3 regions of the Streptomyces sp. NPDC002018 genome follow, and region 3 is predicted to be linked to each of the others. Evidence: riboswitches for the same ligand, from Rfam matches in the RefSeq annotation. Region 3 holds a riboswitch; each other region holds the start of a gene.

Region 1 (9,337 bases), on a different contig from region 3:
ATCACCGGTTCGCCCCGCGAGAGCTGCGTCGCGGACACCGGCAGCGCGGCCCGTGCCGCGAAGTGCCGCTCGCGCGCCACCTCCAGCGGCTCCCGGGCGACGATCTCGCCGCCCTTGACGAGCTGCACATGGAGCTGCCGGTCCAGCAGGTCCGACGGGACCGTACCCGTGCCGAGCACCTCGGCCTCGGCGTACCCCCACGCGTCCACCCGTCGCGCGGCCCACTTGCGGCCGCCCACCGAGAGCTTCCCGCCCAGCGACTTCTTCGCCACCGGCTGGAGCGGGGCCCTCGGATCCGAGGACACCGCACGGGCGACGATCTTGTAGACCATGGAGCAGGTGGGATGCCCGCTGCCGGTGACGAGCTGGGTGCCGACGCCGTACGCGTCCACGGGCGCCGCGGCCAGCGAGGCGATGGCGTACTCGTCCAGGTCGGAGGTCACCACGATCCTGGTGTTCACCGCGCCCAGTTCGTCGAGCTGCTGGCGTACCCGGTGCGCGACCAGCAGCAGATCGCCGGAGTCGATCCGGACGGCGCCCAGTTCGGGTCCCGCGATCTCCACGGCGGTCCGTACGGCCTCGGCCACGTCGTAGGTGTCGATCAGCAGCGTCGTACCGCGCCCGAGCGCGTGCACCTGCGCCTGGAAGGCGTCGCGCTCGCTGTCGTGCAGCAGGGTGAAGGCGTGGGCGCTCGTCCCCACCGTCGGGATGCCGTACCGGAACCCGGCCGCCAGGTCCGAGGTGGTGTCGAAGCCGCCCACGTACGCGGCGCGCGCCGCGGCGACCGCGGACAGTTCGTGCGTACGCCGCGCCCCCATCTCGATCAGTCCGCGCCCGCCCGCCGCCGCCGACATCCGGGAGGCCGCGGCGGCGATCGCCGAGTCATGGTTGAGGATCGACAGGATCACGGTCTCCAGCAGCACGCACTCGGCGAAGGAGCCCTCCACCCGCAGGACCGGCGAGCCGGGGAAGTAGACCTCGCCCTCCGGATAGCCCCAGATGTCCCCGCCGAAGCGGTACGAGGCGAGCCAGCCGAGCGTCTCGTCGTCGACGATCCGGTTCGACCGGAGGAAGCCGATGACATCGGAGTCGAAGCGGAAGTTCTCGACGGCGTCCAGGACCCGCCCGGTGCCGCTCACCACCCCGTAGCGGCGCCCCTCGGGCAGCCGCCGGGTGAAGACCTCGAAGACCGACCGGCGGTCGGCGGTGCCGGCCTGGAGCGCGGCACGGAGCATCGTCAGCTCATACTGGTCGGTGAAGAGCGCGGTCGACGGCACGTCCACCGGCAGCCCAAGGTCCGCAGTGTTCATATGACCGATCCTACCCCGACCTCTCGTCAGAGTGACGATTTCTGTGTGGCCGTTTGTGCGACAGGCGGTTCCGGGTGGCAGCATGGGTCATGTGACGCTCTGACATGGGTCAGGTGACGCTGTGACCCGGCAGAGAAGCCCGGCAGAGAAGAAGGTCGTCCGGAACCGTGAGTGTTGCTCCCACTGAGATCGAACGCCCCGAATCGGCCGAGGAGACCTTTGCCGTCCCGGAACCCGATGTGCCGTGGGTGACCATCGTCCACAACGACCCCGTCAACCTCATGAGCTATGTGGCGTACGTCTTCCAGACCTATTTCGGCTACCCCAAGGACAAGGCCCACAGACTGATGCTCGACGTCCACCACAAGGGCCGCGCGGTCGTCTCCAGCGGCAGCCGCGAGGAGATGGAGCGCGATGTGCAGGCGATGCACGGATTCGGGCTCTGGGCGACCCTCTCCCAGGACCGCACCTGATGGCCGGGCGCTTCGAGGCGATCCCGGGCGGCGGCGCGGCCGTCGCGCTCGACGAGGTCGAGATCTCGATCCTGCGCTCCCTGGCCGTACAGCTCCTGGAGCTGATCGGGCCCGGTGACGAGCCCGCCCAGGGTGAGGACCCGCTCGCCTCGCTCTTCGCGGAGGGCCCCAGCGAGCCGCCCGACGACCCGGCGCTGGCCCGGCTCTTCCCCGACGCGTACGGCGATGACGACGACGAACTGAAGGAGTTCTCCGCCGAGTTCCGACGGTTCACGGAGAACGATCTGCGGGGCCGCAAGCGCCAGGACGGGATCGCGCTGGTCCGTTCGCTGGACGGGCTCACCTCGACGGGCGAGGGCGGCGCCGTGCTCAAGCTGACCCCCGAGGACTGTCTGCACTGGCTCGGCGCGCTCAACGATCTGCGGCTGACGATCGGTACGCGGCTGGAGGTCACGGACGAGGACGAGGGCGGCGAGCTGTACCGGCTGCCCGACTCCGACCCGCGCAAGCCGATGGTGATGGCGTACCTCTGGCTCGGCGCGCTCCAGGAAACCCTCGTCGAGACGCTGATGCCCTGATCCGGGCCGACCGGGCCGCACCGCCACGGTGTCCCGCGCACAGGACGCGCGGGCGCCGGGGGCTGGCGTCCACATGTCATGCGGCGGCCCCCGGCCGGCCTCTTCCCGTACGCTCAACTGACGCTCAAGTCGCCATAACGATCATGTCACCGGTCCGGCGACCTTTGCGGTTCGCGGTGCGATTCCTCCGCTTCTTCCTGTGGGCTGCGCCACAGAACCGTCCGCCGGTCACGCCCGCCGCCGTGATAAATCTTCACGACCCCCCGGGGACTCCACCCCTGTCCCCGGGGGTGCTTTCGCCGGCCGACCGCCGGCGGCACTCCATCCGTATCCGGGGGGATCACGAACTGGTCCGCGGCCGACACCGGCGCGGATCGGCATGGAGAAAGGGTTGCACGACATGACCTCTGCGCAGGTCGACAGGGAAAAGGAACACGGCGGCGACCGCGCCGCGGACGGCCCCGCCGGGGGCGGTCCGGCCGAAGAGGGCTACGAGCGGGGGCTCGGCAGCCGCCAGGTCCAGATGATCGCCATCGGCGGCGCGATCGGTGTCGGTCTCTTCATGGGCGCCGGAGCCAATATCGCCAAGGCCGGCCCCAGCATCATCCTCATGTACGCCCTCGCCGGCGTCGTGATCTTCTTCATCATGCGGGCGCTCGGCGAGCTGCTCCTCTACCGGCCGGTCTCGGGCTCCTTCGCGGAGTACGCCCGGGAGTTCCTCGGCCCGTTCTTCGGCTTCGCCACCGGCTGGACGTACTGGCTGATGTGGGTCGTCACCGGAATGGCGGAACTGACCGCCGCCGCGATCTACATCCACTTCTGGTTCCCGCAGATCCCCCAGTGGGTCAGCGCGCTGGTGTTCCTGGTGGTGCTCTTCGGCGTCAATCTGATCTCGGTGAAGATCTTCGGCGAGGTCGAGTTCTGGTTCTCGATGATCAAGGTCACCGCGATCATCGGCATGATCGTCATCGGTCTGGGCGTCCTCACCCTCGGCTTCTCCGACGCCGGTGAGACCGCCGCCGCCTCCAACCTCTGGGCACACGACGGGATCTTCCCGAACGGCATCGGCTCCAGCCTGATGACCCTCCAGGGGGTGATGTTCGCCTATCTCGCAGTCGAACTGGTCGGGGTGACCGCGGGCGAGTCGGAGAACCCCGAGAAGACCCTGCCCAAGGCCATCAACACGCTGCCCTGGCGCATCATCGTCTTCTACGTCGGCGCGCTCTCCGTCATCCTCGCCGTCGTCAAGTGGACCGAGTTCTCGGCGGGCAACAGCCCCTTCGTCCACGCCTTCGAGAAGATGGGCATCCCGCTCGCGGCCGGCATCGTCAACTTCGTCGTGCTGACCGCCGCGCTCTCCTCGTGCAACTCCGGGATGTACTCCACCGGGCGGATGCTGCGCGACCTCGCCGCCAACAGCGAGGCGCCGACAATCTTCGGCCGGCTCAACTCCCGTAAGACCCCCGCCTTCGGCATCACCGTCTCCGTCGTCCTGATGGGCATCGGCGTGGTCCTCAACTACGTCGTCCCGGAGAAGGCCTTCGGCTATGTGACCTCCGTGGCCACCGCCGCCGGCATCTGGACCTGGATGATGATTCTGATCAGCCATATCCGCTACCGCCGGGGTGTGGAGGCGGGCCGGCTGCCGGCCTCGTCCTTCCCGGCCCCCGGCGGCGCGCTCTTCAGCTGGGTCGCGGTGGCCTTCCTGGCCCTGGTGACCTGTCTGATCGCCTACGACAAGGACGCGCGGGTCTGTCTCTATGTCGCGGCGGTCTGGGCGGTGGCCCTGGCGGCGGGCTGGCAGTTCCTGAAGCGCCGCAACCCCGCGATCGCGCAGCGCGCCGAGCGGGAGTACGCCTCCGCCGTGGACTAGGTCCCGGCAGATCCTGGACAGGAACAGATCCTGGACAGGAGCAGGACAGGGCCCCACAGGGCCTGGCCACACAGGCCCCCACAGGGCCCGGCCACCTGCCGTACGAAGGCCCCCGGACCGGTGTCCGGGGGCCTTCGCCGTGCTCCGCGGTGTCCGCTTATATTCTCTGCATGCTCACCATCACCCAGGCCCTGCACGACCAGATCGTCGCGCACGCGCGAGCCGACCACCCCGACGAGGCCTGCGGTGTGGTCGCGGGCCCCGCGGGCGGCGGACGGGCCGAGCGGTTCATCCCCATGCTCAACGCCGCCCGCTCACCCACCTTCTACGAGTTCGACTCGGCGGATCTGCTCAAGCTCTACCGGGAGATGGACGACCGCGACGAGGAGCCGGTGATCATCTACCACTCGCACACCGCGACCGAGGCCTACCCGTCCCGTACGGACATCGCCTACGCCAACGAGCCCGGCGCCCACTATGTGCTGGTCTCCACCGCGGACACCGATGACGCGGGCCCCTTCCAGTTCCGCTCGTACCGGATCGTCGACGGCGAGGTCACCGAGGAGCCCGTCGAGATCGTCTGAGAGACTCGGACCCGAACCGAGGCGGCAGGACCCAGGAAGCCGGTGCGAAACCGGCGCGGTCCCGCCACTGTGACCAGGCGCGAAGCCTGCCAGCCAGGAACTGACCTGCCGCCCTTCTCCCACCAGCCAGGGGACGCGGAAATCCCCCGGAGGAGGCCCAGTCGTGTCTGTCCTGTCCCGGCGCCGCCGTGCGCTCGCACCCGCCGTGCCGCTCGCCCTCATATCCGCCGTACTGCTCCCGCTCGCCGCCTGCGGCACCTCCGGGAACACCGCGGAGCCGGCGGCCGGCCGGCCCGCCGCCCAGGCCGCGCCCGGTTTCCCGTACACCGTCACCAACTGCGGGGTGACCACCACCTACCAGGCGCCGCCGAAGCGGGTGGTCACCATGAACCAGCACGTCACCGAGATCATGCTCGCGCTCGGCCTGGAGAAGTCCCTCGTCGGCACCGCCTGGCTGGACGACCGGATCCTCCCCGCCTACGAGAAGGCGTACAAGAGCGTCCCCGTCCTCTCCGCGGAGTACCCCGCCAAGGAGAAGCTCCTCGCCGCGAACCCCGACTTCGTCTACGGCGGATACGCCAGCGCGTTCGCCGCCAAGGACGGCCGGAGCCGCGACGACCTCAAGGCCTCCGGGATCGGCACCCGGCTCAATCTGGAGAACTGCGCCGACGGCCGGACGACCATGGACGACGTCTACCGGGAGGTCGAGGAGACCGGCCGTACCTTCGGTGTCCAGGACCGCGCCCGCGCGTGGATCGCGGACGCCCGCACCACCGTCGCGTCCACCGCCGACGAGCTGAAGGGCGTCGAACCGCTCTCCGTCTTCGTCTACGACAGCGGCGACAAGACCGCGTTCACCGCCGGCGGCACGGGCATCGGCAACGAACTGATCGGGCTGGCCGGCGGACGCAATGTCTTCGCCGATCTCGACAAGTCCTTCGGCGACGCCACCTGGGAACAGGTCGTCGCACGCGAGCCCGACGTCATCGTCATCTACGACTACGGCTCCACCACCGTCGCGCAGAAGAAGAAGCGGCTGCTGGAGGACCCGGTGCTCAAGGACGTACCGGCCGTCAGGAACCAGCGGTTCGCGGTCATGCCCCTCTCGGACGTGGTCCTCGGCGTACGGGCCCCCGCCGCCGTCGAACGGCTCGCGGCCCAGCTCCACCCCGAAGCCGTGAAGTAAGCCGCCGTGAGCCGCGCGACCGCGCCCGCCCGTGCCCACGGGCGGCTCCGCCACACCCTCGTGCTCGGCTGCCTCGCCGCCGCGCTCGCCGTCGCCGTGGTCGCGGGCCTCGCCCTCGGCTCCGTACGGATCCCGCCCGGCCAGGTGCTCACGATCCTGGCCGGCGGCGCCGAGCCGGGCCCCTTCCGCACCATCGTCCTCGACGTACGGCTGCCGAGGGTGCTGCTCGGCGCGATCGTCGGCGCCGGGCTCGCCGTCGTCGGCACCGTCCTCCAGGCACTCGTACGCAACCGGCTCGCCGACCCGTTCCTGCTCGGCATCTCCTCCGGGGCCTCCACCGGCGCCGTACTGGTGCTGGTCCTCGGCATCGGCGGCGGGGTCACCACCACCGTCGCCATGCCGGCCGCCGCCTTCGCCGGGGCGCTGCTCGCGCTGGCGCTGGTGTACGGGCTGGCCCGGCGCGGCTCCACGATGACCGGCGGCGGGCTGGTGCTCGCCGGGGTGGCCGTCTCGTACATCCTCTCCGCGCTCACCACCCTGATCCTGATGCTCTCCGCCAGGCCCGAGCACTTCCAGGAGGCGCTCTACTGGTCGCTCGGCGGCCTCGGCAGCGCCCGCTGGGCCACGCTCGCCGTGCCCGCCGTCGCGCTCACCGCCGGGACCGCCCTGCTCATGGCGCTGGCCCGGCCGCTCGATCTGCTGCTCGTGGGGGAGGAGGGCGCGACCGTCCTCGGCCTCGACACCTCACGCTTCCGGGCCGCCGTCTTCGTCCTGGCCTCGCTCGTCACCGCGGTGATGGTCGCCGCGAGCGGGGCCGTCGGCTTCATCGGACTGCTGGCCCCGCACGCCGCCCGGATGGCCGTCGGCGCCGGTCATCGCGTCCTGCTGCCCGTCGCGGCACTGGGCGGGGCGCTCGCCCTGGTCGTCGCCGATCTCGCGGCCCGTACCGTCGCCGCGCCCCAGGACATCCCCGTCGGCGTCCTCACCGCGCTCACCGGCGGGCCGCTCTTCCTGTGGCTGATGCGCCGCCGCCCCGAAGGAGCACCGGTATGACCGCCCCGGACGCCGCCGGACTGCGGATCGAGGGGCTCTCGTACGAGACCGGAGGACGGCTGCTCGTCGACGGCGCCGCGCTGACCGCCGCCCCCGGCGAGACCGTCGGACTCGTCGGCCCCAACGGCAGCGGCAAGACCACCCTGCTGCGCTGTGTGTACGGGACCCTCCGTCCCACCGCGGGACACGCCCTGCTCGACGGCGACGATCTGCACACCATGACGGCCAAGGCACGGGCACGCCGTGTCGCCGCCGTCCCGCAGGACGGTGGGTCCGACTTCGAGCTGACCGTGCGCGAGGTCGTCGCCATGGGCCGCTCGCCGCACAAACACTTCTGGGAGGCCGACACGACCGCCGACACCGCCCTCACCGACGCGGCGCTCGGCCGGGTCGGGATCGCCGCCCTCGCGGACCGTGCCTTCCCCTCGTTGTCCGGCGGTGAACGGCAGCGCGCGCTCATCGCCCGCGCCCTGGTCCAGCGCCCGTCCCTGCTCGTACTCGACGAACCGACCAACCATCTCGACATCAGGTACCAGCTCGATGTCCTCACCCTGATCAGAGGGTCCGGCACCACCAATCTGCTGGCCCTGCACGATCTGAACCTCGCCGCCTACTACTGCGACCGGATCCATGTGCTCCAGGGCGGCCGGATCGTCGCCTCCGGAACCCCCCGCTCCGTTCTGACCCCCGAGCTGCTCGCGCGGGTCTACGGGGTATCGGCCGAGGTCACCACCCATCCGGTCACCGGCGCCCCCACCGTCGTCTATCTGCCGCCGTCCATCTGACGAACACCGGTCGTCCGTCCCGCGAGATCCCCTACCGGGGCGGCGACCGGGAATCGATACCATGAAGCCATGGTTTTCACCGACGTGAGCGACAAGACGCCGAGCACCCCGCTGCTCGTGGCGCGGCTGCACGTCGATCTGTGCCGCCTCGCCAGTGCCATCTGTCCCGACAGCGCCGCCGGCTGAGCGACAGCCCCCGAGCGCCGTCCGGCCGTATCCGCACCACACCCCCTCGCGCGGGGGCCCGCGCCGCGCGCCCGTCACGCCATCTCCCGACAGGAGCCCATGCCATGGCCATCGAGGTCCGCATCCCGACCATCCTCCGCAGCTACACCGACGGCGCGAAGGCCGTCGAGGGCACCGGTGACACGCTCTCCGAGCTGTTCGCCGACCTCGAATCCCGGCACGCCGGTATCCGGGAGCGGCTCCTCGACCCGGCCGCCGGCAACCAGCTCCGCCGGTTCGTGAACGTCTACCTCAACGACGAGGACGTCCGCTTCCTCGACGGCGTCTCCACCAAGCTCGCCGACGGCGACAGCGTCACCATCCTCCCCGCGGTGGCCGGCGGCGCGCTCGAAGCGATCCCGGCCTGATGCGCTACGACTCCCCGCTGGCGGCGGTCGGCAACACCCCTCTGGTACGGCTCCCCCGGCTGTCCCCCTCGGACGACGTCCGGATCTGGGCCAAGCTGGAGGACCGCAACCCGACCGGCTCGGTCAAGGACCGGCCCGCCCTTCATATGGTCGAGCAGGCCGAGAAGGACGGCCGGCTCACCCCGGGCTGCACCATCCTGGAGCCCACCAGCGGCAACACCGGTATCTCGCTCGCCATGGCGGCCAGGCTCAAGGGCTACCGCATCGTCTGCGTGATGCCGGAGAACACCTCCCAGGAGCGGCGCGACCTGCTGGCGATGTGGGGCGCGGAGATCGTCCCGTCCCCGGCGGCGGGCGGCTCCAACACGGCGGTACGGGTCGCCAAGGAACTGGCGGCCGAGAATCCCTCCTGGGTGATGCTCTACCAGTACGGCAACCCCGACAACGCGGGCGCCCACTACGCCACCACGGGCCCCGAGATCCTCGCCGACCTGCCGTCCGTCACCCACTTCGTGGCCGGGCTCGGCACGACCGGCACGCTGATGGGCGTCGGACGCTTCCTGCGGGAACAGAAGCCCGACATCAAGATCGTCGCCGCGGAGCCGCGCTACGACGACCTCGTCTACGGCCTGCGCAACCTCGACGAGGGATTCGTTCCCGAGCTGTACGACGCGTCGGTACTCACCACGCGTTACTCCGTCGGCTCGGCCGACGCGGTCACCCGTACCCGTGAACTGCTCCAGCAGGAGGGCATTTTCGCGGGGGTGTCGACCGGCGCCGCGCTGCACGCGGCGATCGGCGTCGGGCGCAAGGCGGTCAAGGCCGGGGAGAGCGCCGACATCGTCTTCGTCGTCGCGGACGGCGGCTGGAAATACCTCTCCACGGGCGTCTACACGGCGGCC
Region 2 (9,337 bases), on a different contig from region 3:
CGGACGCCCCGGAGCTGCGCGGTGAGCGCGGCGAGCTGGTCCGGCGAGGAGATGTTGCGGCCGAAGAGACCGACGGAGGTGAGGCCCTCGCCGATGCGCCGCAGCAGCCAGTCCGGGGCCGTGGTGCCGAGGAAGCCGGGCTGGAGGACGGCGAGGGCGTCGCGGGTGAGGGTGTCCGTACCGGTTACGAGCGTGGTCATCGGCGGATCAACCCTTCACTGCGCCGGAGGTGAGCCCGGTCGCCATGTACTTCTGGACCAGGAGGAAGAAGGCCACGACCGGGATCGCGATCAGGGTCGAGGCGGCCATCAGGGCTCCGTAGTCGATGCCACGCGAGGTGGTGAAGTTCATCAGCCACACGTTGAGCGTGTACTTGTCGTTGTCCTGGAGGACGACATAGGCGAGCAGGTACTCGTTCCACGCGGTGATCAGGGAGAAGATCGACGCGGCGGCGAGACCGGGGGCGAGCAGCGGGAACGTCACCCGCCAGAAGGCACCCATCCGGCTGCACCCGTCCACCATCGCGGACTCCTCCAGCTCCGGCGGGATGTTGATGACGAAGCCGCGGATCATCCAGGTCGCGAAGGGCAGCGTCGAGACGAGATAGATGACGATGACGCCCCAGTACTCGTTCAGCCCGCCCAGGTCGTTGAGCTGGATGTAGATGGGGATCAGCATCGCGGTGGGCGGCAGGAGCTGGACGGTCAGCAGCACGATCATGAAGAACTTGCGGCCGCGGAACCGGAACCGGCCGATGGCGAAGGCGGCGATGGTGGCGAGCAGCATGCCGCCGAGGACCGCGACCCCGCAGACGATCAGGCTGGACTGGATGGCCGTGCCGAAGTTCGGCTGGTTCACCGCCCGCTGGAAGTTGTCGAACGTGATCGAGGAGGGCCAGAGGGTCTGGTCGTAGCTGCGGATCTCATGGTTGGGCCGCAGCGCGCTGATGATCAGCCAGTAGACCGGGAAGGCCATGAGGACGAAGACGACCAGGCCGACGAGGTTGTAGCCGAGGCGGTTCTTCTTGCGGTCCGGGCGCAGGACCTGCTGGCGGTCCCGGGAGCCGGCCTGGGAGGTGGAGGCGCTCATTCGACCTCTCCGATCTTGAGCAACTGGCGCAGGTAGTACACGGCGACACCGGAGAGCAGCAGGACCGTGATGAGGGAGATGGCCGCGCCCTGGCTGAACGAGTTGGACTCGAAGGCCTTCTCGAACGAGTAGATGCCGAGGACCGTGTACTCCGGCTCGGGCTTGTTGCCGCGGATCAGGAAGATCTGGCCGAAGACATTGAAGTCCCACAGGACGGACAGGGTGGCCACCATCTGGAAGACGGGCTTGATCACCGGCCAGGTGACATAGCGGAAGACTCCCGCCACACCCGCTCCGTCGAGGGACGCCGCCTCCTCCAGTTCCCGGGGGACCTGGGTGAGTGCCGCGTAGAGCGTGACGGCGACGAAGGGGATGGCGCCCCAGACGACGACCGCGCCGATGATGGTGAAGCCCTGAACGGGGTCGAGGAACCAGTTGTGGCCCTGGGCGTCCACTCCGAGGTACTTGGTGAGCACCATGTTCAGCACGCCGTAGTCGGAGTCGGCGAACCAGCGGAAGATGGAGGTCGCCACCAGCAGGGGCATCGACCAGGCGGCGATCAGCGCGGCGGTGAGCAGCAGCCGTACCCAGGTGTCCATGCGCTGCATCACCATGGCGATGCCGAGTCCGACGACCATGGTCGCCACCACACAGACGACCATGAAGATGATGGTCCGCCAGACGACGGCCCAGAACTCACCCTCGCCGAGGATATTGGTGAACTGGTCGAAGCCCACCCAGGGAGCGGCGTCCCCGGTCCACAGTTCACGCCGGCCGACATCCTGGAAGGACATGATGACCGTCTTCACCAGCGGCCAGGCGAAGACGGCGGCGATCGCGACGAACGCGGGTGCTATCAGAAGGTACGGCAGCAGCGCGCCCGCCTTGCGCGGTCTGCGCGGTGCGCGCTGAGGCGGCTGAGGGCCGGGGCCTTCGGGGACCCGCGCTACGGATACCGGCGGATCGGCTGCTTTCATGTCGGCGGCACTCACTGTGCTTGCCTTCCGTTCGGACCTGGTACCGGAGGGCGGGGGGTGGCGGACCCTTTCGGGCCCCCCACCCCCCGCGGGTACTGTCCTTCGGTCTTCGCGGGCTGGTCCACGCGGACCGGCCGGACAGCACCCGGGCGATCAACTGAGTCTCAACAGAGCCGGGATCCCGGGGAGTTCGGACTCGGGGAGTCCGGGATCAGGACTCTTCGTTGATCAACTGGTCGATCTCCGCGTCGGCCGCCTTGGTGGCCTCCGCTACCGACTTGCCCTTGATGATGTCGAGCAGCATGACCTCGAGCGTTTCCTTCTTCTCGATGGCCGTCCAGCCCGGGGCGATCGGGGTGAACCACGCGTCGGGGACGGCGTTGGCGATCGGCGCGGTCTCCGGCTTCGCCTTCAGCGGCTCGAGCTGCTTGGTGTTGTTCGGCAGGATGTTCTTGGAGACGAGGACGTCCTGCGACTTGGCGCTGGTGAAGGCGGCGATCCACTCCTCACCGAGGTCCTGGACCCCGGACTTGGAGATGGTGGCGAGGTCGGAACCGCCGATGAAGGACGGCAGGGTCTTGCCCTCGGGGCCGGGCATACCGGCCGTACCGATCTTGTCCTTCAGCTTCGGGTTGCCGTTGGCGGCCGAGTCGACGACGCTGCCGGCCTCCCAGCCGTTGCCGTAGAGGAGCGCGGTCTTCTCGTTGGCCATGACGTTGGCGTGGTCCGCCTCGTCCTTGGTCTTGTCGCCGTGGTTGTACTTGTTCACCAGGTCGACGAAGTGCTGGATGCCCTTCTGCGCCTCGGGGGAGGAGAGGCTGGACTTCCACTCCTTCGCGCCCTCGTCGTAGGTGGCTATCTTGCCGCCGTACGCCGCGACGTAGGACATCGCCGCGTACCAGTAGCGGCCCGGCAGGTAGAGCGGCGAGAACGCCTTGTCCTTGCCGTACTTGGCGCCGACCTTGCCGAGGGCCGCGGTCAGCTCGTCCTCGGTGGCGGGCAGCACGTCCGAGCCGGTGGCGGCCTTGAACATGTCCTTGTTGTAGATCGCCACACGGGCACCCGCGTAGTAGGGCACGCAGTACTGCTTGCCCTCGAACGAGCAGGTGTCCTTCAGACCCTTGATCCAGGTGTCCGAGTTCTCGTACTTCTTGGGGTCGATCTCACCGAGAGCGCCGTTGAGGATGTACGTCATCGTCTCGGTGTTGCCCAGCTCGACGACATCGGGGAACTTGTCGCCGGCGAGCGCCGCGTCGAGCTTCTTGGCCTTGTCCGCCCACTGCTGGTACTGGACCTTGACCGTGACATTCGGGTACTTGGCCTTGAACTGGTCGTTGACGTCCTTGACCAGTTCCGGCCAGGTGCTCTGCGCGTCCGACATGAGCCAGACGGTCAGCGTCTCCTTACGGTCCTTGGGATCCTTCGACGCCGTGCTGTCGTCCGAGCCACACGCGGCAATACCGACCATCATGCCCGCGACGCCGACCGTCGCGATGAGCTTGCGCTTCACGCCACCCTCCTCAGGGATGCCTGCAACCCCTGCCCACCGCGAAGACCGCGAAGACTTACGACGAGTACTGCTGGGGCTGGGACCTGGTCTTTAATGGTTTAGACCAGTACGGGGAGCTTGGCCTAGACCTTTAGGGGTGTCAAGGGTGTATAAGAAGGGCAGTCGTGTCCGTTATCGGACCGACACCTGAGGGAGGGCGACGACCCGTGGCCGGCCCGTGCCACCATGTGAGCCGCGACAGACGGAGGAGCCGGTGACGGCAGCAGCGCAGGAGTCGGGAAGGCAGGCCATGGCCACGGACGGGGGCGGGAGCACCACAGAGACCGAGACCGGAGCTCCCATCCGCACGGCACGCGTGCCTAAGTATTACCGTCTGAAGCGGCACTTGCTCGATATGACGGAAACTCTTCCGCCCGGTACCCCGGTTCCTCCGGAGCGTACACTCGCGGCCGAGTTCGACACCTCACGGACCACCGTGCGCCAGGCGCTCCAGGAACTGGTCGTCGAGGGCCGGCTCGAACGGATCCAGGGCAAGGGCACCTTCGTCGCCAAGCCCAAGGTCTCCCAGGCACTCCAGCTCACCTCGTACACCGAGGACATGCGGGCCCAGGGGCTGGAACCGACGTCCCAGCTCCTGGACATCGGCTATGTCACCGCCGATGACACGCTGGCCGGGCTGCTCGACATCACCGCGGGCGGGCGCGTCCTGCGCATCGAGCGGCTGCGGCTGGCGAGCGGGGAGCCGATGGCCATCGAGACCACGCATCTCTCGGCGAAGCGCTTTCCCGCCCTGCGCCGCTCGCTCGTCAAGTACACCTCCCTCTACACGGCGTTGGCCGAGGTGTACGACGTCCATCTCGCCGAGGCCGAGGAGACCATCGAGACCTCCCTGGCCACCCCGCGTGAGGCCGGGCTGCTCGGCACGGACGTCGGGCTGCCGATGCTGATGCTCTCGCGGCACTCGCTGGACGCCGCGGGCGAGCCGGTGGAGTGGGTGCGCTCGGTCTACCGGGGCGACCGCTACAAGTTCGTGGCCCGGCTCAAGCGCCCGGCGCGCTGACGCCGAACCGCCGGCCCCGGCGTGCTGACGCCGGCCTGCTCGCTCGGCCCGCCGGCCTCGGGCCGCCGACCCCGGACCGCCGCGGGCGGCGCGGGAGCGAGCGTACGGAAAGATCGGACGTACGGTCAGGAACCGGGCCCCGGGGCCCGGTTCCTTCGCGTTCGCCTCCCAGTCCTTCACATCCGGACCTACCCCCTGCCGACGCCCTTGCACTAGATTTCCTGCGCGTTAATCAATGGCGATCAGTGAGGGGACAGATCCGCTGTGTCAGAAGTTCCGGAAGAGAAACCACCCACGACGCGACCCCCGACGGTCACGCCCGCGCGCGTGGTGATCGCGCTCTGTCTCCTCGCGCCCTTCGTGGCGCTGCTCTGGGTCAGCTCCTACGCGAAGACCGATCCCACCTTCATCGGCATCCCGTTCTTCTACTGGTACCAGATGGCCTGGGTGATGGTCTCGACCGCGCTGACCATGGTCGCCTACCAGCTCTGGCAGCGTGACCAGCGCGCCCGCAGGGCAGGTGCGTCGCGATGAACGACGGCGTGAACGGTGTCGCGCTCACCGTCTTCATCTTCTTCTTCCTGGCCGTCACGGTCATGGGGTTCCTGGCCACGCGCTGGCGCAAGGCCGAGAACGAGAACAGCCTCGACGAATGGGGGCTGGGGGGCCGGTCGTTCGGCACCTGGGTCACCTGGTTCCTGCTCGGCGGCGACCTCTACACGGCGTACACCTTCGTGGCCGTCCCGGCGGCGATCTACGCGGCCGGCGCGGCCGGCTTCTTCGCCGTGCCGTACACCATTCTCGTCTACCCGCTGATCTTCACCTTCCTGCCGCGGCTGTGGTCGGTGTCGCACAAGCACGGGTACGTCACCACCTCGGACTTCGTCCGGGGGCGGTTCGGCTCGAAGGGGCTCTCGCTGGCGGTCGCCCTCACCGGCATCCTCGCCACGATGCCGTACATCGCGCTCCAGCTCGTCGGCATCCAGGCGGTGCTGGATGTGATGGGCCTCGGCGGCGGTGAGAACACCAACTGGTTCATCAAGGACCTTCCGCTGCTCATCGCCTTCGGTGTGCTCGCCGCGTACACCTACTCCTCCGGACTGCGCGCGCCCGCGCTGATCGCCTTCGTCAAGGACACCCTGATCTATCTGGTGATCGCCGTGGCGATCATCTACATCCCGATCAAACTGGGCGGCTTCGACGACATCTTCGCCAAGGCGGGCGAGGCGTTCGCGGAGCCCAACCCGGCGACCGGCCAGCCGCGCGGGGCGCTCGTGCCGGGCGACGCCGGGCAGTGGGGCTATGCCACGCTGGCGCTCGGCTCCGCGCTCGCGCTCTTCATGTATCCGCACTCCATCACGGCGACGCTCTCCAGCAGGAGCCGCGACGTGATCCGCCGCAACACCACGATCCTGCCGCTGTACTCACTGATGCTGGGTCTGCTGGCGCTGCTCGGCTTCATGGCCATCGCCGCCGGGATCAAGGTGGAGAACGGACAGCTCGCGATCCCGCAGCTCTTCGAGACCATGTTCCCCGACTGGTTCGCCGGAGTGGCCTTCGCGGCCATCGGTATCGGCGCGCTGGTGCCGGCCGCGATCATGTCGATCGCCGCCGCCAATCTCTTCACCCGCAATATCTACAAGGACTTCATCAAGCCGGACGCGACACCGGCCCAGGAGACCAAGGTCTCGAAGATCGTCTCGCTGCTGGTGAAGGTCGGCGCGCTGGTCTTCGTCCTCTCCATGGACAAGACGGTGGCGATCAACTTCCAGCTCCTGGGCGGGATCTGGATCCTCCAGACGATGCCGGCCCTGGTCGGCGGTCTGTTCACCCGCTGGTTCCACCGCTGGGCGCTGCTCGTCGGCTGGGGCGTCGGCATGCTGTACGGCACGGCCGCGGCGTACGGTGTCGCGAGCCCCACCCAGAAGCACTTCGGCGGCTCCTCGGCGGAGATCCCGGGGATCGGGGAGATCGGCTACATCGGCCTCACCGCGTTCGTGCTGAACGTGGTGGTGACGGTGGTGCTGACCTTCGTCATGCGGGCGCTCAAGGCCCCCGAGGGCATCGACGAGACCTCGCCGTCCGACTACACGGCGGACGCGGGCGACCCGGGCGTCCGGACCGAGCTTCCCGCGGCCACCTCGGGCGAGCCCGTGCGCTGAACCTCCCGTACGGCCGTGAACGGGCCGCCGCGACCCCGCATGAGGGGGCCGCGGCGGCCCGTTCCCCGTTGCCCCCGCGCCCGTGACGGACCCGTTCCGCGTTGCCCCCGCGCCCATGGCGGACCCGTTCCGCGTTGTCCCCGGGCCCGTGGCGGATGAGTCCGGCACCCCGGGGCAGACCGCACACGACACAACATCTGGGGGGTGGCACGGGGCCCGCACCCCAGATGTATGCTCGACCTCGCTGTCGACGCAGGGGAATCCGGTGGGAATCCGGAACTGTCCCGCAACGGTGTGCTGTGGTGTGCTTTGTCATGCCCGCGAGTCCGAACACCTGCCGACGGTGCGTCCGGTTCGACCGATCCGGGCGCCGAGACGTCCGGGCCTCGCGGTTGGGCCGGTGGACGCCGCACTCCGCGCTGCCCCGGGAGGGGCCGTACGGCTGTGCGCGCCGCCCTGCCCCTCGCGACGGTCCGGAGCCGAGCGAGGGAGAGCACCACGTGACCATCGCGCCAGCCGATCCGGCCTCCGCGGACCTGAAGCAGGCCCCGGCAGCGGCGGTGGACGGCCCCGGGACCGCGCTGCTGCGGACCCTGACGGAGCTGACCGCCGATCTGCCCGACACCGACCCCGGCAGGGTCGCCGCCGCCGCGCTGCGGGGCCGTAACGCCGCGTCGGACGAGGCCGAACTGCGCGGGCTCGCCACCGAGGCGGCGGCCGGGCTGATCGCTGAGGACCCCGCCTACTCCCGGCTCGCCGCCCGGCTGCTCACCCGCGCCATCGCCGACGAGGCCGCGGGCCAGGGCGCGGTGTCGTTCTCCGCGTCGGTCGCGACCGGCCACCGCGAGGGCCTGATCGCCGACCGTACGGCCGCCTTCGTCACCCGGCACGCCGCGCGCCTCGACCAACTGGTCGACCCGGCCGCCGACGACCGCTTCGGCTACTTCGGACTGCGTACGCTCCACAGCCGCTATCTGCTCCGTCACCCGCTGACCCGTCAGGTGACCGAGACCCCGCAGCACTTCCTGCTGCGCGTGGCGTCCGGCCTCGCCGAGGACGAGAGCGTGCGCGCGCTGGAGGAGGTCGCCGCGCTGTACCGGCTGATGAGCCGGCTGGACTATCTGCCGTCCTCGCCGACGCTCTTCAACTCCGGTACGCGCCACCCCCAGATGTCCTCCTGCTATCTGCTTGACTCCCCGCTCGACGAGCTGGACTCCATCTACGACCGGTACCACCAGGTGGCCAGGCTCTCCAAGCACGCGGGCGGCATCGGCCTCTCGTACTCCCGCATCCGCTCGCGCGGTTCACTGATCCGCGGCACCAACGGGCACTCCAACGGCATCGTCCCCTTCCTGCGCACCCTCGACTCCTCGGTCGCCGCCGTCAACCAGGGCGGCCGGCGCAAGGGCGCCGCCTGTGTCTATCTGGAGACCTGGCACGCGGACCTGGAGGAGTTCCTGGAGCTGCGGGACAACACCGGCGAGGACGCGCGGCGCACCCACAACCTGAATCTCGCGCACTGGATCCCCGACGAGTTCATGCGCCGCGTCGAGTCCGACGGCGGGTGGTCGCTCTTCTCCCCCGTCGACGTGCCGGAGCTGGTCGATCTGTGGGGTGACGAGTTCGACGCGGCGTACCGCGCGGCGGAGGCGGCGGGCCTGGCCCGCAGAACCCTCCCGGCCCGGGAGCTGTACAGCAGGATGATGCGCACCCTCGCGCAGACCGGCAACGGCTGGATGACCTTCAAGGACGCCTCGAACCGTACGGCCAACCAGACCGCCGAGCCCGGCAGCGTCGTCCACTCCTCCAATCTCTGCACGGAGATCCTGGAGGTCACCGACGACGGCGAGACGGCCGTCTGCAACCTCGGCTCGGTCAACCTCGGCGCGTTCGTGCTGGAGTCGGGCGAGATCGACTGGGAGCGGCTCGACGAGACCGTCCGTACGGCCGTGACCTTCCTCGACCGGGTCGTGGACATCAACTTCTACCCGACCGAGCAGGCCGGGAACTCCAACGCGAAGTGGCGCCCGGTGGGCCTGGGCGCGATGGGTCTCCAGGACGTCTTCTTCAAGAAGCGGCTGCCCTTCGACTCCCCCGAGGCCGCCGCGCTCTCCACCCGGATCGCCGAGCGGATCATGCTCGCCGCGTACGAGGCGTCCTGCGACCTGGCCGAGCGCGACGGCCCCCTGCCCGCCTGGTCCCGGACCCGCGCGGCCCGGGGGGTACTGCACCCGGACCACTACGACGTGGACCTGACCTGGCCGGAGCGCTGGGCGGCACTGCGCGCCCGGGTCGCCTCGACCGGGATGCGCAACTCACTGCTCCTGGCGATCGCCCCGACGGCGACCATCGCCTCGATCGCCGGTGTGTACGAGTGCATCGAGCCGCAGGTCTCCAACCTCTTCAAGCGCGAGACGCTCTCGGGCGAGTTCCTCCAGGTCAACTCGTATCTGGTGGCGGACCTGAAGCGGCTGGGCGTCTGGGACGCGCACTCGCGCGAGGCGCTGCGCGAGTCCAACGGCTCGGTGGCGGGCTTCAC
Region 3 (9,337 bases):
TTCGGCCGCGAGCGCGTCCACATCGGTGAAGTTGGACATCAGGGGTACGGCGCAGACCGCGACCCGCAGCACCTCCTCGCCGTGCGGGGGAGCCACCAGGGACTCGCGCACGGTGCCGCGCAGCGAGATACGCAGTCCGTCCTCCTCGTCGATGCCGAGGCCGTGCCGCCAGGGCAGCACCCCCAGCGTCGCCCGTCCTGTCAGTCCCCGGAGCATCTCCAGACCGGGCTCCAGCAGGGACACATCGCCCCGGAACTTGTTCACGAGATACCCCGCGACCAGGGCCTGGTCCTCGGGGCTCAGCAGCGCGGTCGTACCGAAGAACGAGGCGAAGACCCCGCCCCGGTCGATGTCCCCGACCACCACCACGGGCAGACGCGCGGCCCGCGCGACGCCCATGTTCACGATGTCGGTACGGCGCAGATTGATCTCGGCCGGGCTGCCCGCGCCCTCGCAGATCACCGCGTCATAGGTGGAGCGCAGTTCCTCCAGGCACTCCAGGACGGGGCCGAGCAGGGCCTCCCGCCCCCCGCGCAGCACGCTCTCCGAGACCGTCGCGCCGGCCCCCGCGACCGCGTTGGCCCCCGCCCGCTCGCCGGCCCCCGCCAACTCCCCTGACACGCCGGGCTTTCCGGGCACGCCGGGCTGTCCGGAGAGTCCGGAGGTCCCGCCTCCCGGGCTGCCGAAGAAACCCCGGGCGCTCAGCTCGCCCACCGGCCGCCCCATCAGCACCACTTGGCTGCTGCGGTCGCCACCGGGCTTCAGCAGCACGGGATTCATCAGCGCCGTCGGCTCCACCCGGGCCGCCTGCGCCTGCATCGCCTGCGCCCGTCCGATCTCCGCGCCCTCGCGCGTCACGAACGAGTTCAGCGACATGTTCTGCCCCTTGAACGGGGCGACCTTCACCCCCCGGCGTACGAGCCACCGGCAGATCCCCGCCGTGACGACGCTCTTGCCCGCGTCCGAGGTGGTCCCGGCCACCAGCAGACCCCCGCCGCGCCCGCCCCGGCTCATCCCAGTCCCCTTCCCGTGTCCGCCGCACGGCGGCGCAGCGCGCCGTACGCGAACCGGCCGGCGGCACAGACCGCGAGGGCGTATCCGCCCACCCGGCGCGACAGCCGCACGGCCCGCTCGATGTCGGCCGTCGTCACGGGCCGCCCCTCACCGTTCAGTACGGGCCGGTGCTCCACCCGTCCGCCGTACGCGAGTGTCCCGCCGAGCCGTACGCCCAGCGCGCCCGCGAACGACGCCTCCACCGGGCCCGCGTTGGGGCTCGGATGCCTGCGCGCGTCCTGCCGCACCGCCCGCAGGGCCCCGCGCGGATCGTCACCGGCGACGGCGGCCAGGGCGGCGGTCAGCCGGGCGCCCGGCCAGCCTGCCAGATCGTCGAGCCGGGCCGACGCCCAGCCGAACCTGCGGTACCGGGCGGACCGGTGACCCACCATCGCGTCCAGCGTGTTCACCGCGCGGAATCCCACCAGTCCGGGCACGCCCGCGATCGCCCCCCACACCAGCGCGCCCACGACGGCGTCCGAGGTGTTCTCGGCGACGGACTCCACGACGGCGCGCGCGAGTTGCTGTCCGTCCAGTGCCTGCGGGTCACGCCCGCACAGCCGTGGCAGCCGCTCCCTGGCCAGCGCGAGGTCCCCGGCGGTGAGCGCGGCGCCGATCGCGCGCGCCTCCCGGCCCAGGGAGGTGCCGCCGACGACGGACCAGGTGGCCAGGGCGGTCAGCGTGACGGAGGCGGCACGGCTCTCCGGGATGCCTCCTCCACCCCGTACACCCCGTACACCCCGTACTCCCCGTGCTCCCCGTGCACCCCGGGCCGCGAGGACCGCGAGACCGGCGGCGCCTCCGGCGCACACCAGCGTGTGCAGCGTGCCCCAGCCTCGGTGGTCGTGCCACAGCGCCCGTTCGACGGCCCCCGCCGCCCGGCCGAACGCGGCCACCGGATGCCCCCGGCGCGGATCGCCGAACAGCCGGTCGCCCAGGAGCCCCAGGGCCGCGCCGTACGCGAAGACCCGCTCGGCGGTCGCACCGCCGCCGCGCACGGCGGCCGAACCGCTGCCAGGCATGGCGAAATGTCCTCACTCAGGGTCCGCGCCCCGGCTCGACGTGATGCGGCGGCGAGAGTTCCTGGCTCCTGGGACAGTTCCCAGTGACAGTGGCGGGACCGCGCCGGATTCGCACCGGCTTCCTCTTCTGCCGCCGTAATGGCCCCGGCAGTCCACCACGCCCCGTGAACACCCGTCAACCCATCCCTGACCTGCGGCGGGACAGTGTGCGAAGCCCCACATCGCCCCGTAAGGGCCGGGGCGATGCGGGGCGAGGCGAGGCGAAGCGGGACGGGCGGGACGGGCGGGACGGGCGGGACAGGGGCGGGGGTCAGGCGACGATCAGATAGATCCCGTACGCCACGGCCGCCGCGCAGAGGGCGAAGCAGGCGTACGCACCCGTGCGCGCCAGCGCCGCCGTGCCCGTACCGCCGCCCTGCGCGACGGCGGACTCGCGCCTGGCGAGACCCACGATGCCCAGGGTGAACAGGCCCACGAGGGCGACGGTCGCCACGAGGCTGACCCCGAAGACGGAGCCGAGTGCTGCCCAGTCGATCTTCATACGTTCTTTCCTTAGACCGAGGCGGTTCGGACCGCGATGGTTCGGACCGAGAGGGTTCGGATCGAGATGGTTCGGACCGGGACGGTTCAGACCGAGGCGGTGCGGGCCGGCTCACCGGCGCCGCCCGGAGGGGACGGGATGGTGGCCGAGAGGTCCTGCGCGGCACCGGCCGTGGGGGGCGGGGCGACGGCCGCGACGCCGTTGGCCACGGCGTCGGCGGGCTCCCCGGCCTCGTTCTCGGTGACATTGGTGTGGTCGACCGGGCGGCGGCGCGAGGCGAGCCAGATCGCGCCGGAGAACGCCACCAGCAGCGCGGCGACGACCGCGACGCCCCAACTGCCCTGGCCGGTCAGGAACTCCGCGCAGGCGGCGACCAGACCCGCGGCGGGCAGGGTCAGCCCCCAGGCGATGAACATCCGGGTGGCGGTGGACCAGCGGACCACACCGCCCTTGCGGCCGAGGCCGGCGCCCATCACGGCCCCGGAGCAGGACTGGGTGGTGGAGAGCGAGAAGCCCAGGTGGGAGGAGGCCAGGATGACGGTCGCGGCGCTGGTCTGGGCGGCGAAGCCCTGCTGCGGCCTGAGATCGGTGAGGCCGGTGCCCATGGTGCGGATGATGCGCCAGCCGCCGAGATACGTACCGAGCGCGATCGCCGTGCCCGCGGAGACGATGACCCACATCGGGGGGTTGGAGCCGGGCGCGAGCACCCCGCCGGTGACCAGCGCGAGCGTGATGACGCCCATGGTCTTCTGCGCGTCGTTGGTGCCATGGGCGAGGGAGACCAGACCGGCGGAGGCGATCTGCCCCGCGCGATAGCCCTTGGCGGTGGCCCTGTCGTCCGTACCGCGGCCGATGCGGTACGTCAGCCGGGTGGCCAGCAGCGCCGCGAGACCCGCGACGACCGGAGCGGCGAGCGCCGGGATGAGCACCTTGGTGATGACGACACCGCCGTTGACCCCGGAGGCGCCGACGGACATCAGGGTGGCGCCGATCAGTCCGCCGAAGAGGGCGTGGGAGGAACTGGACGGCAGGCCGAGCAGCCAGGTGAAGAGATTCCAGAGGATGGCGCCGACGAGCGCCGCGAAGATCACTTCTGTCCGGATGCCGTTCTCGTTGATGAGCCCGCCGGAGATCGTTCTGGCGACCTCCACGGAGAGGAACGCGCCGACCAGATTCAGAACGGCGGACATGGCCACCGCGGTCTTGGGCTTCAGGGCGCCGGTCGAGATGGTCGTCGCCATCGCGTTGGCGGTGTCATGGAAACCGTTCGTGAAATCGAACACGAGCGCCGTCACGATCACGATCGCAAGCAGCAGTGTGATGTGTTCCATTTACCCAGGCAATCGTTCGACGTAGGGGGCCTCGGTGAACGTAGGGAGTCAGGGTGAACGGAAGATGAACTGCGCAGGGCTTCGCGGTGTCTCCCGCTGACGTCGGCGTGGATCTGTTCGGATGATCGGGAGAACGGTGTACGACACGCCGGGACACTCCTGGCAGGATCGCCGTATGACCGATCAGCAGAGCCGGGACGCGATAGCGGGGGCCTGGCAGGACTTGGTGCACACGGCCCGCAGGACGGCCGCCGAGGGGCTGGTCGTCGGCACCTCGGGCAACGTCTCGGTACGGGTCGGCGGACTCATCCTGGTCACGCCGAGTGGAATTCCCTATGAACAGCTCGGTCCCGGGGACGCCGTCGGGGTGAATCCGGACGGCCGGCAGGTCCTCGGTGAATTCACCCCCACGAGTGAGCTGCCGCTGCATCTCTCCGTTTACCGGAGCACACCGGCGCGGGCCGTGGTCCACACCCACGCCGTGCATGCCACCGCCGTCTCCACGCTCGTCCCCGAACTGCCCCTGATCCACTACATGGCGGCGGCCTTCGGCGGACCCGTCCGGGTCGCTCCGTACGCGCTGTACGGGACGGACGAACTGGCGGCGGGCATGCTCGCCGCCCTGCGGGACCGGACCGGCTGTCTGCTCCGGAACCACGGCACGGTGACCTACGGCGCCACCCTCGCCCAGGCCTACGACCGCACGGCCCAGCTCGAGTGGATGTGCCGCCTCTGGCTCACCGCCTCCTCGGTGCCGGGCCGCACCCCCTCGCTGCTCTCCGAGGACCAGCTCCGCGAGGCGGGGGAGAAGCTGAGGGGCTACGGCCAGCCCGGCCGCTGATCCGGCGGCGGCCCGTTCCCCGCCGCTCGCGTACCCCGACGGACCGCGCCCGGTGGCCGGGGCGGCCGGGGGTGACGACACTGGGACCGTGCGTCCCGCCACAGCGACGGCAGCGGCCGTCTCCACAGTGATCGGAGTCGGTGCGGCCGCGGTCGCGGCCGGCCGGCTCGCCGGCGATGCCGCGCTCAAGGCGTCACCGGGGCGGCCCCTGCCCGGCGACCCCCGGCTCACCGTGCACGCCACGGCGGCGGGACAGATCACCCTGACCCGCTGTCTCGCCGCCCTGCGCCCCGGTGTCTACGGGATCGGGAACCGGGGCGTCCACGCGGTCGTCGGACCCGTTCTGGAGGGCGTCCCGCACCCCGCGGACACCGTCGTACGGAGACTGGAGCGGGTCGGCCACGGCACCCTCGTCCCCGGTACGCGCGTACGCCTCACCCCCCAGGTCCACAGCGGCGACCCCACCACCGCGCTCGGCCTCGACCACCGCGAGGAGCGGGTGCCGGGCGAACTCGGCCTCCTGCCCGCCTGGTTCGTACCGGGAGCGCGGGACACCTGGGTGATCACCGTGCACGGTCTCGGCACCACACGCGAGCACCCCCTGAACGTCATGGAACTGCTGGCGGGGCTCCAGGTCCCCGTCCTCGATCTCGCCTACCGGGGCGACCCCGGCGCTCCCGGCTCCCCGGACGGCCTCGGTCATCTCGGCGACTCCGAGTGGCGCGACCTCGACGCGGCGATCCGGTACGCCGTCCGCTACGGCGCGGAGCGGGTCATCCTGTACGGCTGGTCCACCGGCGCCACGATGGCCCTGCATGCCGCCGCCAACTCCGCGCACAGCGAGCGGATCTCCGGGCTGGTGCTGGACTCGCCCGTGCTGGACTGGGAGGCCACCCTGCGGGCCCTCGCCACCGCCCGGCGCACCCCCACCCCGCTGCTGCCGCTGGCCGTCAGGGCGGCCCAGGGCAGGACGGGACTCCACGGCGACCGGCTGCTCCAGGCCGCCGACCCGCGCAATCTGCATGTGCCCACGCTGATCATCCACGGGCCCGACGACACCCTCGCCTCCTGGGACCCCTCCCGCGAACTCGCCGCCCTGCGCCCCGGACTGATCGGCCTCCACGCCGTGGCGCACGCTCCGCACGCCGCGATGTGGAACGCGGACCCGCCCGGCTACGAGGAAGCGCTCCGCCGCTTCCTCACCCCTCTCATGTAGCCGTCCATCAGGCCTCCTCCGTCCCGTCCGCCTCCTCGCCCCGGTCGGGCCGGGGAGACTCCCCCCGGTGTTCCGGTAGCGACAAAACAGGTTCCGTTTGGGCTTTCGGGCGGTCACCGGGAAGACTGCTCCCGTGACGTCCCGAAAGCCTGATGAGCAATTGGCGCGCAACTCCAGACTCCGACTCGTCCGCCCGAGGCCGTTGACCACGGCCCGACGGGCTGTGACCGACGGCCGTAACAGGCCGGCACCCCGGCCGCCCGAGGGCACTCCGCCCGCCGCGGAGCTGGCCCGCCAGGCCAGGGAGGTCCTCGCCGACGCGGTGCGGATCGCTCGCTGGGCGGCCGTCGACCGGGGCTCCGGCACGGGTTCCTTCGACGTGCCCGCCCAGGAACGGGCCGCCGCCGCGCTGGAGCTGACTCCGGAGCAGGTGCGCGCGGGCTGGGACCGCGCGCGGCTGGCCGGGCTCGTCGAGCTCCACGGCGGCACCGTGAGACCCGGCTGGCGGCTCCAGGCGTGGGACCGCGACGACAGCGCCGTCCAGCGCGGCTGGGTCGCCCTCTTCGACGCCTGGTCGCTGGTGCACCCGGCTCCCGAGGATGTCGCCGCCGCCACGGTCGCCGAGGTCGTCGAGGCCGTCCCCCAGGTGCTCTCGCTGCTCCAGCTCTCGGCCGGACCCGTACTCGTGCCGGCCCTGCTCGATCTGCTGCGGCAGCGGGTGGCGGAACTCCACGAGGAGCGCTGCGAGGTCCCGTACGGACCGCCGCCCGTGCCCGACGAGTCCCCGGCCGACGGGTCCCAGGCCGACGGGTCCGTGCCCGCCGCGTCCGCGCCTGCGGAGCCCATGGCGGCCGAGCCCGCGGCCCCCGAGCCCCTGGACGAGGCCCTCCTTCCCCCGCTGCTCGACTGGGCCCTCGAAGGCCTGGCCGCCGTCGGCGCGCTCACCCTGGGGGAGGGCCAGGCGACCCTGACCCCGCTCGGCAACTGGGCGGTCTGGGTCAAACTGGAACAGATCTGTGTCGCCGCCCAGAGCCCCGCCGGCAATATCGAACAGTCCGCCCAGCACATGCTGCGCGGCTGTGCCCGGCTCACCCCAGGACCGGCCCGCGCCGAATACCGGGCCTGGCTCGCCGCCCGTACGGTCGGCAGTGCCGTCACCGAACTGCTCACCGTCGCACGGGGCGAGGACGCGCTGCTGCGCGGACTGGCCTTCGAGGCGCTGCGCGTCGTCGGCGCCCCCGCCGAGGCGGGCGTACGGGCGGCGGCCGACGAGCCCTCGCTGCGCCCCTACGCGCTGCTCTGGCTGGCGGAGTACGAGGGCGCCGACCCCGACGACGCGGCCGACGTCCTCACCCGCGAGGAGTCGACCTGGCTCTGGGTGGACACCGCCGCGGCCGTCGCCGACCACGGCGAGAGCGATCTGCTGGTCCGCCATCTCGACTCGGCCGTGCAGGGCAATGTGCCCGCCCTGCTGGACGAGGTCCGGGCCGTCGGCCACCCCCGTACCGTCCAGGTCCTGGTCGCCCTGGCCGCCGCGCACCCGGATCCCGCCCTGGCCAAGGCCGTGCGCCGGGCCGCCTTCCAGGTGCACACCGGAGGCTCCTGACCCGCCGCCCGCCGCCCGCCGCTGTCGGCCTCGCCGCCGTTCACCGCGCCGCCGCCGTCGCCCGCCGCCGCCCGCCCGCGCGGCGGCGCCGGGCGGGGGAGCCTGGGGCGGGGGACCGCCTCCCGGCCCCCGCCCCGGACCGCCCGGACGCCCCGGACCGCGCCGGGCCGTCGGTCCCGAGGCCGAACGGGCGATGTGTCCCGCCGGGATCGCCCTGTCCCGGCAGGTCCCGGCCCCGTCCGCGCGGCCCCTGACTACGCTCACGCCTGATCGAGACCGGTGGTACCGGACTGCGAGCGGCGAACGGCGCGAGCAGCGAAGAACGCACAGGGACCGGGGGAGCAGTGACCGTTCCGTCCACGACCGCGACGCCGACCGTCGCGACGCCCACCGCGTCCGCGCCGTCACCGGAGAGCGGCGGGGGACCCGGCGGAAGCGGAGACAGCGGCGCGACACCCCCCACCTCCACGCGGCGCCGGCGCGCACGGCGCGGCCTCCGGCTCGCGCTCGCCGTCGTCCCGGCCGTCCTCGCGCTCCCCCTGGTGACCGCCGCCCATCAGTCCCGGCACGCCCCCTTCGGTGACCAGCTGACCGTCCACGCCCCGCCGGCCCCCGCCCCGCCCGCCGCCCAGGACCCGGTCCTGCGCACCGAGGGCCCCCGCGTCGAGGCACACGATCCGCACTCCGGCGCACTGCGCTGGGTCCATGAGCGCACCGGTCGCCGCCCCCTCGCCGTCACGGCGGCACCCGGTCACGCCTTCGCCCTGTGGAACGACGGCCTGGTCACCGACACCGAGAGCGCCACCGGCCACGCCGTCCGCTGGCACCGCGCCCTCCCCGGCCTCGCCGACTGGCTGGCCGCCGCCCCCGGCCGGGGCGCCGGAGTGCTCCAGCTCCTCGACCCCGGGTCCCGCATGCTCGCCGTCGTCACCCCGCGCCGTATCACCGCGTACCGCACCGAGGACGGTGATCTGCGCTGGGTGCTGCCCGCCGCCCGGGGCTGCGCCTTCGACCCGGGGCGCTCGGTCCGTACGCGCGGAGCCCTGCTCGTCGCCCAGCCCTGTGCCGGGAACTCCGCCTGGACGGCCGAGCTGAAGGCCGTCGACGGACTCGGCAGGATCGTGCCCGACCGCACCCCGCTCGGGAACGATCTCCCGGGCCACCGCCCGGCCGAGGGCACCGGCCACCGGCAGCGGAAAGCAGTTGCGCAGCCCGGTTAGACTGCTCCGTATGGCATTTCTCCTTGTGCATTAGCCGGCGTCGAAGACTCGCCTCCGCCTGCCCTCTTCCGCCGTCCATACCGCCCTGGAGTCTTTCCGTGATCACCGCAACCGGCGTAGAGCTGCGTGCCGGAGCCCGTGTCCTCATCGAGTCCGCCTCGTTCCGTATCGCCAAGGGGGACCGCATCGGTCTCGTGGGCCGCAACGGAGCGGGCAAGACCACCCTCACCAAGTGCCTCGCCGGTGAGGGCATCCCCGCCGCCGGCACCATCACCCGGTCCGGGGAGGTCGGGTATCTGCCGCAGGACCCGCGTACCGGCGATCTCGACGTCCTCGCCCGCGACCGCGTCCTGTCCGCCCGCGACCTCGACTCCGTGCTGAAGAAGATGCGCGAGAACGAGGACCGGATGGCCAACGGCAAGGGCGCCACCCGCGAGAAGGCGATGAAGAGGTACGAGCGCCTGGAGACGGAGTTCCTCACCAAGGGCGGGTACGCCGCCGAGGCCG

The links. A riboswitch is a leader RNA that binds a small molecule or an ion and turns the genes downstream of it on or off. The one in region 3 is predicted to bind cobalamin.
Region 1: it holds a riboswitch for cobalamin, as region 3 does, so the genes downstream of both, ACFYYH_RS06125 (ABC transporter substrate-binding protein) here and ACFYYH_RS17960 (cobalamin biosynthesis protein) in region 3, are expected to answer to the same signal.
Region 2: it holds a riboswitch for cobalamin, as region 3 does, so the genes downstream of both, ACFYYH_RS04040 (ribonucleoside-diphosphate reductase subunit alpha) here and ACFYYH_RS17960 (cobalamin biosynthesis protein) in region 3, are expected to answer to the same signal.

What each region holds. Positions count from the first base shown of each region.
Region 1 is NZ_JBIASO010000003.1:108,109-117,445, forward strand. Features, by position in the region: gene ACFYYH_RS06100 (nicotinate phosphoribosyltransferase) at 1-1,310, opposite strand, end outside; gene clpS (ATP-dependent Clp protease adapter ClpS) at 1,478-1,783, shown strand; gene ACFYYH_RS06110 (DUF2017 domain-containing protein) at 1,783-2,361, shown strand; gene ACFYYH_RS06115 (amino acid permease) at 2,762-4,234, shown strand; gene ACFYYH_RS06120 (Mov34/MPN/PAD-1 family protein) at 4,405-4,818, shown strand; cobalamin riboswitch at 4,808-4,942, shown strand; gene ACFYYH_RS06125 (ABC transporter substrate-binding protein) at 4,991-6,004, shown strand; gene ACFYYH_RS06130 (FecCD family ABC transporter permease) at 6,011-7,057, shown strand; gene ACFYYH_RS06135 (ABC transporter ATP-binding protein) at 7,054-7,842, shown strand; gene ACFYYH_RS06140 (putative leader peptide) at 7,912-8,028, shown strand; gene ACFYYH_RS06145 (MoaD/ThiS family protein) at 8,133-8,435, shown strand; gene ACFYYH_RS06150 (PLP-dependent cysteine synthase family protein) at 8,435-9,337, shown strand, end outside.
Region 2 is NZ_JBIASO010000002.1:116,988-126,324, forward strand. Features, by position in the region: gene ACFYYH_RS04005 (glycoside hydrolase family 3 protein) at 1-200, opposite strand, end outside; gene ACFYYH_RS04010 (carbohydrate ABC transporter permease) at 208-1,089, opposite strand; gene ACFYYH_RS04015 (carbohydrate ABC transporter permease) at 1,086-2,081, opposite strand; gene ACFYYH_RS04020 (sugar ABC transporter substrate-binding protein) at 2,278-3,576, opposite strand; gene ACFYYH_RS04025 (GntR family transcriptional regulator) at 3,866-4,636, shown strand; gene ACFYYH_RS04030 (DUF3311 domain-containing protein) at 4,901-5,170, shown strand; gene mctP (monocarboxylate uptake permease MctP) at 5,167-6,798, shown strand; cobalamin riboswitch at 7,013-7,155, shown strand; gene ACFYYH_RS04040 (ribonucleoside-diphosphate reductase subunit alpha) at 7,299-9,337, shown strand, end outside.
Region 3 is NZ_JBIASO010000009.1:348,075-357,411, forward strand. Features, by position in the region: gene ACFYYH_RS17955 (cobyric acid synthase) at 1-1,014, opposite strand, end outside; gene ACFYYH_RS17960 (cobalamin biosynthesis protein) at 1,011-2,075, opposite strand; cobalamin riboswitch at 2,108-2,247, opposite strand; gene ACFYYH_RS17965 (hypothetical protein) at 2,386-2,616, opposite strand; gene ACFYYH_RS17970 (anion permease) at 2,703-3,947, opposite strand; gene ACFYYH_RS17975 (class II aldolase/adducin family protein) at 4,123-4,788, shown strand; gene ACFYYH_RS17980 (alpha/beta hydrolase) at 4,877-6,004, shown strand; gene ACFYYH_RS17985 (hypothetical protein) at 6,228-7,610, shown strand; gene ACFYYH_RS17990 (hypothetical protein) at 7,955-8,830, shown strand; gene ACFYYH_RS17995 (ABC-F family ATP-binding cassette domain-containing protein) at 8,929-9,337, shown strand, end outside.